One region of the Paenibacillus sp. MER 99-2 genome, then DNA from elsewhere that is predicted to be linked to it. Evidence: riboswitches for the same ligand, from Rfam matches in the RefSeq annotation. Region 1 holds a riboswitch; each other region holds the start of a gene.
The links. A riboswitch is a leader RNA that binds a small molecule or an ion and turns the genes downstream of it on or off. The one in region 1 is predicted to bind cobalamin.
Positions count from the first base shown of each region.

Region 2: it holds a riboswitch for cobalamin, as region 1 does, so the genes downstream of both, M3636_RS11440 (ABC transporter substrate-binding protein) here and nikB (nickel ABC transporter permease) in region 1, are expected to answer to the same signal.
Region 3: it holds a riboswitch for cobalamin, as region 1 does, so the genes downstream of both, M3636_RS17355 (hypothetical protein) here and nikB (nickel ABC transporter permease) in region 1, are expected to answer to the same signal.

Region 1 covers NZ_JAMAUZ010000010.1:96,745-100,027, reverse strand. The annotation lists gene nikC (nickel transporter permease) at 1-769, opposite strand, end outside; gene nikB (nickel ABC transporter permease) at 770-1,708, opposite strand; cobalamin riboswitch at 1,884-2,074, opposite strand; gene M3636_RS26060 (AraC family transcriptional regulator) at 2,149-2,991, opposite strand; gene melA (alpha-glucosidase/alpha-galactosidase) at 3,185-3,283, shown strand, end outside.
Region 2 covers NZ_JAMAUZ010000002.1:135,359-138,641, forward strand. The annotation lists gene cbiB (adenosylcobinamide-phosphate synthase CbiB) at 1-317, shown strand, start outside; gene M3636_RS11435 (histidine phosphatase family protein) at 311-955, shown strand; cobalamin riboswitch at 1,115-1,268, shown strand; gene M3636_RS11440 (ABC transporter substrate-binding protein) at 1,535-2,542, shown strand; gene M3636_RS11445 (FecCD family ABC transporter permease) at 2,539-3,283, shown strand, end outside.
Region 3 covers NZ_JAMAUZ010000003.1:522,388-525,670, forward strand. The annotation lists gene M3636_RS17345 (GerAB/ArcD/ProY family transporter) at 1-397, shown strand, start outside; gene M3636_RS17350 (uroporphyrinogen-III synthase) at 531-1,355, shown strand; cobalamin riboswitch at 1,599-1,788, shown strand; gene M3636_RS17355 (hypothetical protein) at 1,776-2,027, shown strand; gene cobJ (precorrin-3B C(17)-methyltransferase) at 2,126-3,283, shown strand, end outside.

The DNA of each region.
Region 1 (3,283 bases):
TAACCGTGCCAAATATCGCGAGCCCCGGATAAATTAACAACCATGGTGCAGTCTGTAGATACCTTCTGCCTTCATTCAGCATGGCTCCCCATTCCGGTTCAGGTGGCTGTGCACCAAGTCCGAGGAAGGATAGACCTGAGATCGATAACATCATTCCGCCCACATCCATCATCGCCATGACGATCAGCGGTGAGATCATGTTGGGTAGAATTGTTCTGATGATGATCTGACTCCACCGTGCACCGCCGAAGGCGGCGGCGGCTACATACTCTTTTTGCTGTAATGAAATGACGAGACCTCTGGCAAGACGTGCATACTTCGCCCACCACACCACAGACAGAGCTACCACCGTGTTGAATAATCCTGGCCCTAACATGCCGACTACAGCAATAGCGAAGATTAACCCTGGAAAAGCCATGAGCGTATCTGTTAAACGCATTAATATGGTGTCTGTCACACCACGAGCGAATCCCGATATCATGCCAATCGTTACACCGAGTACAAAGACAATACCCGTCATCATAAAGGTGAGAAGTAATGATGTGCGCGCCCCATACAGAAGACGTGACAGAATACAGCGCCCAAGCTGGTCTGTACCCAAGGGATATTCCGTGCTAGGTGGTTGCAGCACATGGGCAAAGTTCGTTGTCAGCGGATCATGGGGTGCCAAGATTGGTGCGATCATCGCTAGAATTATCCAGCATCCGGTTAAAGATAGGATCAACGTAAACCAACGATTTTGTTTGAATATCTGCTTCATTTCGCTCATCTACACATCCACTTCCAGTCGAATCCGAGGATCCCGCAGATGCGTCCATAGATCAACAAGCAGATTCAGCGTGACGTATATCGTCGCCATCCACATGACGTACCCCTGAATCAACGGATAATCCCGTGTAAAAATGGCGTCTACGGCCATCTGACCTACACCTGGCCACACAAACAGACTCTCTACAATGGCTGCACCGCCCAATAATGTCCCGGTAGACATGCCCATCAAGGTCACAATCGGTAGTAGTGCATTTGGCAAAATGTGATGCATAATGACCTGTCTCTCCTTCACACCTCTGGATCTCGCTCCGCTCACATAGTCCTGGGACATTTCATCCAGCATAACCGCTCGAATCTGCCTGCTGTACTGTGCAATCAGCGGAACCGCCAGCGTACAGGTAGGCAGGATCAGACTATTCCATCCCGTACTCCCCATCACTGGCAGCAGCTTCAGTTGAACGCCAAATAGGAGCATGAGTAACATTCCCAACCAGAAGCTTGGCATGGAAAGCCCAGCAAAAGAGAATAAACGAATTGCATAATCCAGCCATTTATTCCGATAGATTGCCGAAAGAATTCCGAGCGGAAAAGAGATCATAATGACGATAAGCATAGCGCTGCCTGTTAGCCGTAGTGTTGCTGGTAGACGAGACAACAATATGTCCACTACAGGACGATCATACTTATAAGAGGTGCCGAAATCCCCTTGCAGTACCTGCCCCAGCCAGGTTCCATAACGCATCCAAAATGGCTGGTCTAGCCCAAGTTGAGTGCGTACCTGCATGACCAATTCGTCGGTTGGCGTGATCCCCGTGGACATCAGCATCAGCCTTGCTGGGTCTCCTGGTGACAAGTAGGTTAACAGAAAAGTCAGAAAGGTAATGCCGAACAATACAGCTACCAGTTGAACTAATCTTTTAATGATGTATCTGCTCACGCGTTCAGACGTCCTCTCTCCCAAGCTCCATCGCTCTGCAATGGAAGGTACAATCTATCCCGTTCTACCAAAAAAGCGCCCTTCTCCGTGTTACCGGTTAAGGACGCCTTAAATAGACAGATTTTCAGAAAAAATCATGCTTCTCTAAACACCTTCCTATCTCCCGTAGGTTACTAACGTGTCGTTAAATTAGGCAGGTCTCCTGGCTCCAGAATCATCGTCAGACAGCACCTTCCCGGCTTACACCAGTGGCAATACGCTGTATGACTCCTCTGTTACAGTGGCGGGACCGCGCCGGTATTACACCGGACTTCCCTATTAAGCTTTTATCCGAATCGATAAAGCACCTAATTCCACATATTCAATTGGTTTCTGTACAAGTATAGCTGGCAGACTGATAATGTTCAAAACTTTTATTACATGAAATTAAAATAATCCATCTATATGGTTAGATTAGGCTGTAATCTAGATGCTTTGGGAGATACTCCTGTTACCCGTTTGAACATCTTAGAAAATAACAGCGGATCGGTGTAACCCACTGAATGGGCTACCTCACTAATAGATAATACAGGATTTTGCAGTAGCTCAGCTGCGCGGTTGATCCGATATTCAAGGAAGAACGCCTGAAGTGACTTGCCATACCGCTCCTTGAAAAGCCCGGAGAGATAAGTACGATCCAGCCCAACAGATTGCGCGATATCTAGGATCGAGGTTTTCTGACTGTACCGGTTCTCCATATATTGTAGAGCCTGACGAATATATTCTTCCTTGGTGGACACAGGACGATCCGTCTTTTCTTCCGTCTTGGGAGAAGAAGCAATCAGCTCCGCAATTAACCGATATAACAGGCTTTGGCTAAATATATCGCCGCCTTGCCGTGACGAGGCCTGAACCATGTCAGTATACAACTGATCAAACCATATGGGGTCTTGAGCTTCAAACACAGGGTGTTCCGGACTTAGATAGGCTCGCTGCATAAATGTTTTGGCATGCACACCTCTGAATCCAAACCAAGAATACGTCCACGGATCACTTGCATCTGCCTCATAGTGGATAATCGTATCCGGGACAATGACAAATCCCTGTCCTGGTGAGAGATGGTATTCCCGGTTCTCCATCTGCACCGTGCCTCGCCCTTCATGAATGTAATGAATAATGTAGGAGTCGCGGACACCTGGTCCCCAATAATGAGATGGCTCACAGTCCTCCCATCCGAAAAATAGCAGCACCAGCTCCATCTGTGTCCAGTCTAAAGAAACCACATTCATTTCAATTCGACTCATCTCACGCACTTCCTTCCCTCAATACGCATCAATGATTGTTGTTAATATTATAACAGGTAAATGGGTCATATTATCTCTGTAAGCGACACCAAAAATGGGATTATGACATATTTAAGATAGGTTGCACCATAGTTATCCGCCTCCAATGAGCCTATAGTGAAGGTACAACAAATTCAGGGAGGCTGAACTTTAGATGAGCAAAATTACATTCCTCGGTGCGGGAAGCACCGTCTTTGTCAAAAATGTACTAGGTGACGTTATGATGACCGAAGCACTGCAAGATTTTGAGCTG
Region 2 (3,283 bases), on a different contig from region 1:
GAGCATGGATCATGAAGCTAGATGCAAGAAGAGCAGCACAGATGGTATCCCGAGATGCCAGATTGCATCCGAGCCCGAATAGCGGCTTTCCCGAGTCAGCCGTTGCAGGTGCGCTGGGGATCAGACTGGGTGGGCATAACGTGTATCATGGTGTCTCGTCTTTTCGTGCATATATGGGAGAACCGACTCGCTCAATGGGAGCAGAGGATATCGTGAGAACGACCCGCCTCATGTTCTGGTCGGCAGGTTCATTTGTCATTCTGTGTGTGTTTGCTTCCCTCGGGATCTGGCTAGCTGGAGGTACATTACTGTGGTGATATCGAATAAGGAAAACGAAATGCATTCGCTTGATCTCATTTTTATCCGTCATGGGTCAACGTTGTGGAATCAGGAAAAAAGATATCTTGGGCATACGGATATCGGTCTCCTGCCTGAAGCGAATCAAGAGCTTGCTCCGCTCAGGGAGCAGCTTCGTAACTTCTGTTGGAGCAAGCTTTACTCCAGTGACCTACTGCGCTGTCGGCAGACCCTCACAAATGTCGCTCCTATGCAACAGGAGCAGGCACAGCTAGATGCACGGCTCAGAGAGATTGATTTTGGGGAGTGGGAGGGCAAGACGTATGATCAACTCCAACACATTCAGCAATATCGAGACTGGATTGATGATCCACAGAGCGTGACACCACCGAAGGGGGAGTCATGGCAGGCATTTACTGCAAGGATTGATTCTTTTCTGGATACTTGCTTGTTGCACGATGCAATGTCCAAACCAGTAAAGGTTGATCTACCTCAGATTGGTATCGTGACACATGGCGGTGTGATCCGATATGCGATATCTCGCCTAATCCCTGATCTGAACTTCTGGGGTACGCAGGTTATTCCAGGCCAAGCCATTAAGGTCAGGCTGGATTACGGGGCGAGCGGATGGGTAGGAAGCCAGATGGCATTTCCTTGAATCGGCTTGTAAGGTTGTACAATATAACCTATAATCACAACAGACGTGTGACGATGCGTAGGGGTTTGATGGGTCTAATCAAGGATTAGATGCTCAACCATACGTATACAACTAATATGCTCAATTGAATGTTTAGATCATAAGCGACCAAGGGTTCCGTATGCATTGGAGTTGCATGGTTATGTGTATTCATACCATGTACGTACGCAAACGGATGAAATAGGGAAGCTGGTGTAAATCCGGCACGGTCCCGCCACTGTGAATCAGGAATAATCCTGTAAGTCAGGTTACCTGCCCTGGACGTATAGACCGGTGTTCCTTCGAGGAAAGGACAGCGTTTCGGGCAGTGTTCTGTGTATGAACAGCGCAGGTGATTCATCATGCGTAGAGCACGCCATATGCGAGACGTTATCCCTGATCCTGTTGTAAGGATTGGGGATTTTTATTGTTCCAATATGGGTTCTTCACTCTCCGATAACGTGTAAATGTTGAAGTTCAACCTTATACAGGAACATCAAGATATGAGCATTTAGTTTTTGAGCACACACAGGGTCAATAGAACAGATAGAGAAGGGGAGAATGAACAGAATGAATATCAAGAACTGGAAAAGCGTAGCGTCCCTGCTTAGTGCAGCAGCACTAGCACTGGCTTTGGCTGGATGTGGCAATGCAACAACGAATGAGGGGTCAGGAGCATCACAGCAACCTGCACAGGAACAGAGTCAAGAACAGACAACAACGGATCTCAAGACACAATATCCAATTACCGTTACAGATGCAACAGGTGAGACATTCACGTTTGAAAAGGCACCAGCCAAAATTGTATCTGTATCTCCAGCGGAGACAGAGTCGTTGTTCGCCCTTGGATTGGACGAGCAGATCGTAGGTGTATCTGATTTTGATGATTACCCTGAAGCAGCTACAACGAAGCCCAAAATGGGCGGTGTATCTAAACCGAATGAAGAGTCCATCATTGCAGCGGATGCAGACATCGTATTCACAGGCATCTCCATGAATGAAGAAGCGGTGAAGAAATTCCGTGACCTGGGGATTGTTATTTTCAAGACTGATCCAAAATCAGTAGACGATGTAGCGAACAACATTGAAACATTTGGTCAAATTACGGATACACAGGAAAAAGCACAAGAGCTCATCGCGAAGATGAAACAAGATGTAACAGATGTTACTGAAGCGGTGAAGGCGGTTAAACCGGAAGAGAAGAAGAACGTATATGTTGAATTTTCCCCGGGCTGGACAGTGGGTAAAGGTGAGTTCATGGATGAGCTGATCACACTTGCTGGAGGAAACAACGTTGCTTCTGATTTGCAAGGCTGGAACGAAATTAATGAAGAAAATATCATTGCTGCGAACCCAGATGTAATTCTGTATGCCAATGATGTCATTGATGAGAATTCCAAAACACTGGATCAAATTATCAAAGCTCGTAGCGGCTGGGATCAGATTACTGCGGTAAAAGACGATGCGGTTATCGGTCTAGATGCCAACCTACTTAGCCGTCCAGGACCACGGGTAACCGAAGGTCTGAAAGCCGTAGCTAAAGCGATCTACCCTGATCTGTTCCAATGAGTAAAAAGCTAGCGGTGTACGGGACGGCTGGGATAGGACTGCTGGTGTTGACGGTGCTGATCTGCACGGGCATTGGTTCAGTATCCTTGCCTGTCCGTGACATTGCAGGTATTCTGCTGCATCACATTCCGTGGATCGGGGATTGGATTACTCCCGATTGGAGCACAGCAGCAGAACAGATTATATGGAAGGTGCGATTCCCGCGGGTACTGCTTGCCGTGCTCGTGGGCGCCTCTCTAGCAATAGCGGGTGCTGGCTTCCAAGGGGTGCTTCGTAACCCTCTTGCAGATCCGTTTACGTTAGGCGTATCATCTGGTGCATCGGTGGGTGCAGCATTTCTGATTTTCTTCGGATTACAATATGCATTAATCGGAATCTGGACCTTGCCTTTGGTTGCGTTCCTAACCGGCGTGTTGACGCTATGGTTCGTGCTGGCACTAGCTCGTGAGGGTCGAAAAATACCAACACATAGCCTAATTCTGGCGGGCGTGGTCATGCAAAGTTTCCTAGGGGCAGTTGTCTCCTTCCTATCGACGATGTCGAAACAGACGATTAATGAAATTATATACTGGACGATGGGAAGTCTGGCACTGCGTGGGTGGTCGTATACGGCCATCCTTTTCCCATATTTTCTGCTTGGTCTGATTTTCCTCTGGAGTCGTGCACGTTCGTTGAATGTGCTTGCTCTGGGAGAGCGTCAGGCGGCTCACATTGGAGTTCAGGTGGATAGATTGAAGCTAT
Region 3 (3,283 bases), on a different contig from region 1:
GCTACCAACCATGATTACGAAAATTGCGTTTGATCTCTATTTTATCTGCTGGGGGATGAAACGAATGATTCCGAAAGTGTCTGGTAAAGTGTTGACTGGGCCGATTGCTTTGCTTGGTTTTGTGTGCGCGTTCTGGTTTTTCCGTAATGCAGTCCAACTCTTTCGATTTACAAGAGAATGGACGTGGGTTGCCATTTTGTTTGAGGTGTTGTTGCCGATTCTAATATTTCTGTTTCTGCACCCTCGCAAGCAAGATCGACAACATTCCGCGGCTAAGCAGAGTGGCAGCAGTGGAGGACATAAGCAAACGTCGGATTCAAAAGAATCCACTTCGAAAGATCAGAAAAAAAGTGATGAGGGTACAGATGGTCAAGCGGGAGAGCTTCAGCCTTCCTGATCCAATTCATAAAAAAACGTTATAGCTGAGTATACATCAAATGGCATGAACGAGGTTTCCCTCCACAGAACTACCCTGTATACTGTAGTCAGACTGAAGAACGTTCGGCTGAACGAACTGGGGGGAACTTGGAATGGCTCAACATTTGGCAGGCATACGTGTAGCACTTACAGGACCACGCAAATCCAAAGAAATGTCTATATTAGTAGAGAAAATGGGCGGAGTCCCACTCGTGCGACCTGCACAGGGAACGGTGTTTTTGGATGATCGGAATATTCGCGACGGTCTGGTATCCTGGATCTCTGATCCACCGGACTGGGCTGTACTGACTACGGGTATGGGATTGGATGCGCTATTTGATATGGCGGAGGATATGGAGATTGCGGGACAATTGTTGGACTCCTTATCTGAATCATCCATTGCAGCACGTGGATACAAGACGGTGAATGCACTTCGCAAACGTAAGCTGAATCCGTTAGTTCGGGATGATGATGGCAGTACAGATGGATTAATTCGGGAATTGGAGCCACATGATCTTGCGGGGAAAAAGGTTATATTGCAGCTACATGGTGAGACAGCACCAAAGCTGGTAAACTGGCTGCAAGAACAGGGTGCAGAGGTTCGACAAGTGCTACCTTACCGCCATGTCCCTCCAGAGGATCATGAACTAGAACTGCTATTGAATGAGATTGTGAACCATGAAGTTAATGCGGTAGCTTTTACAAGTGGACCCCAGGTTCGCTTTTTGACGGCATACGCTACATCCCAAGGAAAGCTAGAAGAGATGCTGCAAGCCTTTCGTGAAGGGGTCATTCCTGCTTCTGTGGGTAAAGTTACGGCGAATGCGATGCGGGAAGAAGGCATTGAGGCACTTGTTGTGCCCGAAGAAGAGAAGATGGGTGCCCTGATTGTGGAGCTAGGACGTTATTATGCTGCCGCAAACGTGGACAAAGCTTAGGCGACACTCGATAAAAATAGGTGCACTAAACGGTCTTTTGGCATAAAGATCGTACCATGCATAAGAAATGTACATGTTATCCTGATCCATTTTTGGGTCAGGATTTTTGCTGTTTTCAAGTGGATACACCCTGAATAACTCCGAATAAAACAGAAGAAAGGTAGCTGGTACATTCATATCTTAAACATGGACATTTTTTCCGAAGCGATGTTATGATAAAAACAAATTATTCACATTATGCTCATATATGAAAACAAGCAAGGTGCTCTTGCGTCAGGCAAGAGATAACAGGGAATCGGGTGCAAATCCCGAGCGGTCCCGCCACTGTAATGGTGAAGCTCTTTTTTGGTTGATGTCACTCGTCATTCGGGGAAGGCAGAAGAAGAAGCTAATGATCCAGAGCCAGGAGACCTACCTTGCATGTGTCACCAAACCCTTCGCGGAAAGGAGTGGTGTACGAATAATCAGGAAACAGGCGGACAGACGGTTCGCCTGGTAGGCCTTTTATTTGGCGTATTCAACAACTGGATGGTGCTCTTCGCATTATGTCTTGTGGTTGTTTTCTTGAGTGTACGTACATACGTATCCCATCCGATTGTAGGATGGGATTTTTTGATTTTGAGAGATTATTATGAGAATCGTTGTTGGTCGAATGCATTTATCCATTTTTGAACAAAACGCTGCTTGATGAAGCATATTTATATAGAAGACGCTGAAAACGGAATTGTAGAATGTGCAGGTTTATTTAGGGTGATGGAGGAGGAGAAGCGATGCAAGGTCAAGGTAAGTTGCTGGTCATCGGATTTGGCCCAGGCGCGATGGAACATATTACGAATCGTGCACTTGAGGCGCTTCAGGAGAGCGAGGTTATCATCGGCTACAACACGTATGTCGATCTTATTCGGCCGTTGTTGAACGGACAAGCGATCGTGCGGACGGGGATGACAGAGGAAGTAAGCCGGGCTCAGGAAGCGGTTAGACAGGCCGAAATGGGCAAAATTGTTGCGGTAATCTCCAGTGGTGACGCCGGTGTATATGGTATGGCAGGTCTAGTCTACGAAGTATTGATGGAGCAGGGATGGAAACCTGAGAGCGGTGTTGCCGTTGAAGTGATTCCAGGCGTATCGGCTATTAATTCCTGTGCTTCGCTGCTCGGTGCACCGGTGATGCATGATGCGTGTACGATCAGCTTAAGTGATCATCTTACCCCATGGGAAACGATTATTCGCCGGGTCGAAGCAGCGGCGTCAGCGGACTTTGTCATTGCACTCTATAACCCGCGCAGTGGGCGCAGAACACGCCAAATTGTCGAGACTCAGGAAATGCTGCTTCGTTACCGTGATCCCCAAACTCCGGTTGGATTGGTGAAAAGCGCCTATCGGGATCGTCAGGACGTTGTTATGACTACCCTGGAGGATATGCTTAACCATGATATCGGGATGCTGACCACCGTGATCATCGGTAACTCTTCGACCATGATGTACGAAGGGCTCATGGTCACTCCTCGTGGGTATCAGCGCAAATATACGCTGAATACCACGGAACAGTCGCTCAGACCTCATGAGCGACTTCGCACCGAAGCCGAGCCATGGTCGCTCGGCGCAAGAGAAGCCCGCGCTGCCACCTCCGGTGAGGCAGCGGGCGCGGACGCGGCTCGCGAAGCGCAAGCCGCGAAGCTCCAGGCGGAGCCAGCCATGCCCGGCGTGAGCGCCGGAACAGGCCCAGCTCCGCAGAGCCAGCCGCCTGCCGGTGCAGGAGCCTCTGCTGCGCAGGCATCGCACCCGGCTGGCGGCGGCACCGCCGTGCTCGCTGGCGAGCGGCCAGCGTCAGCGCTGGCAGAAGCCGCGCCGCGCGCAGCGGTTGCTTCGCCGCAAGCGGGCGCCGCTGAGCTGGCGGCGGAAGCGCTAACGCGGCTCGCGGTAGGCGGT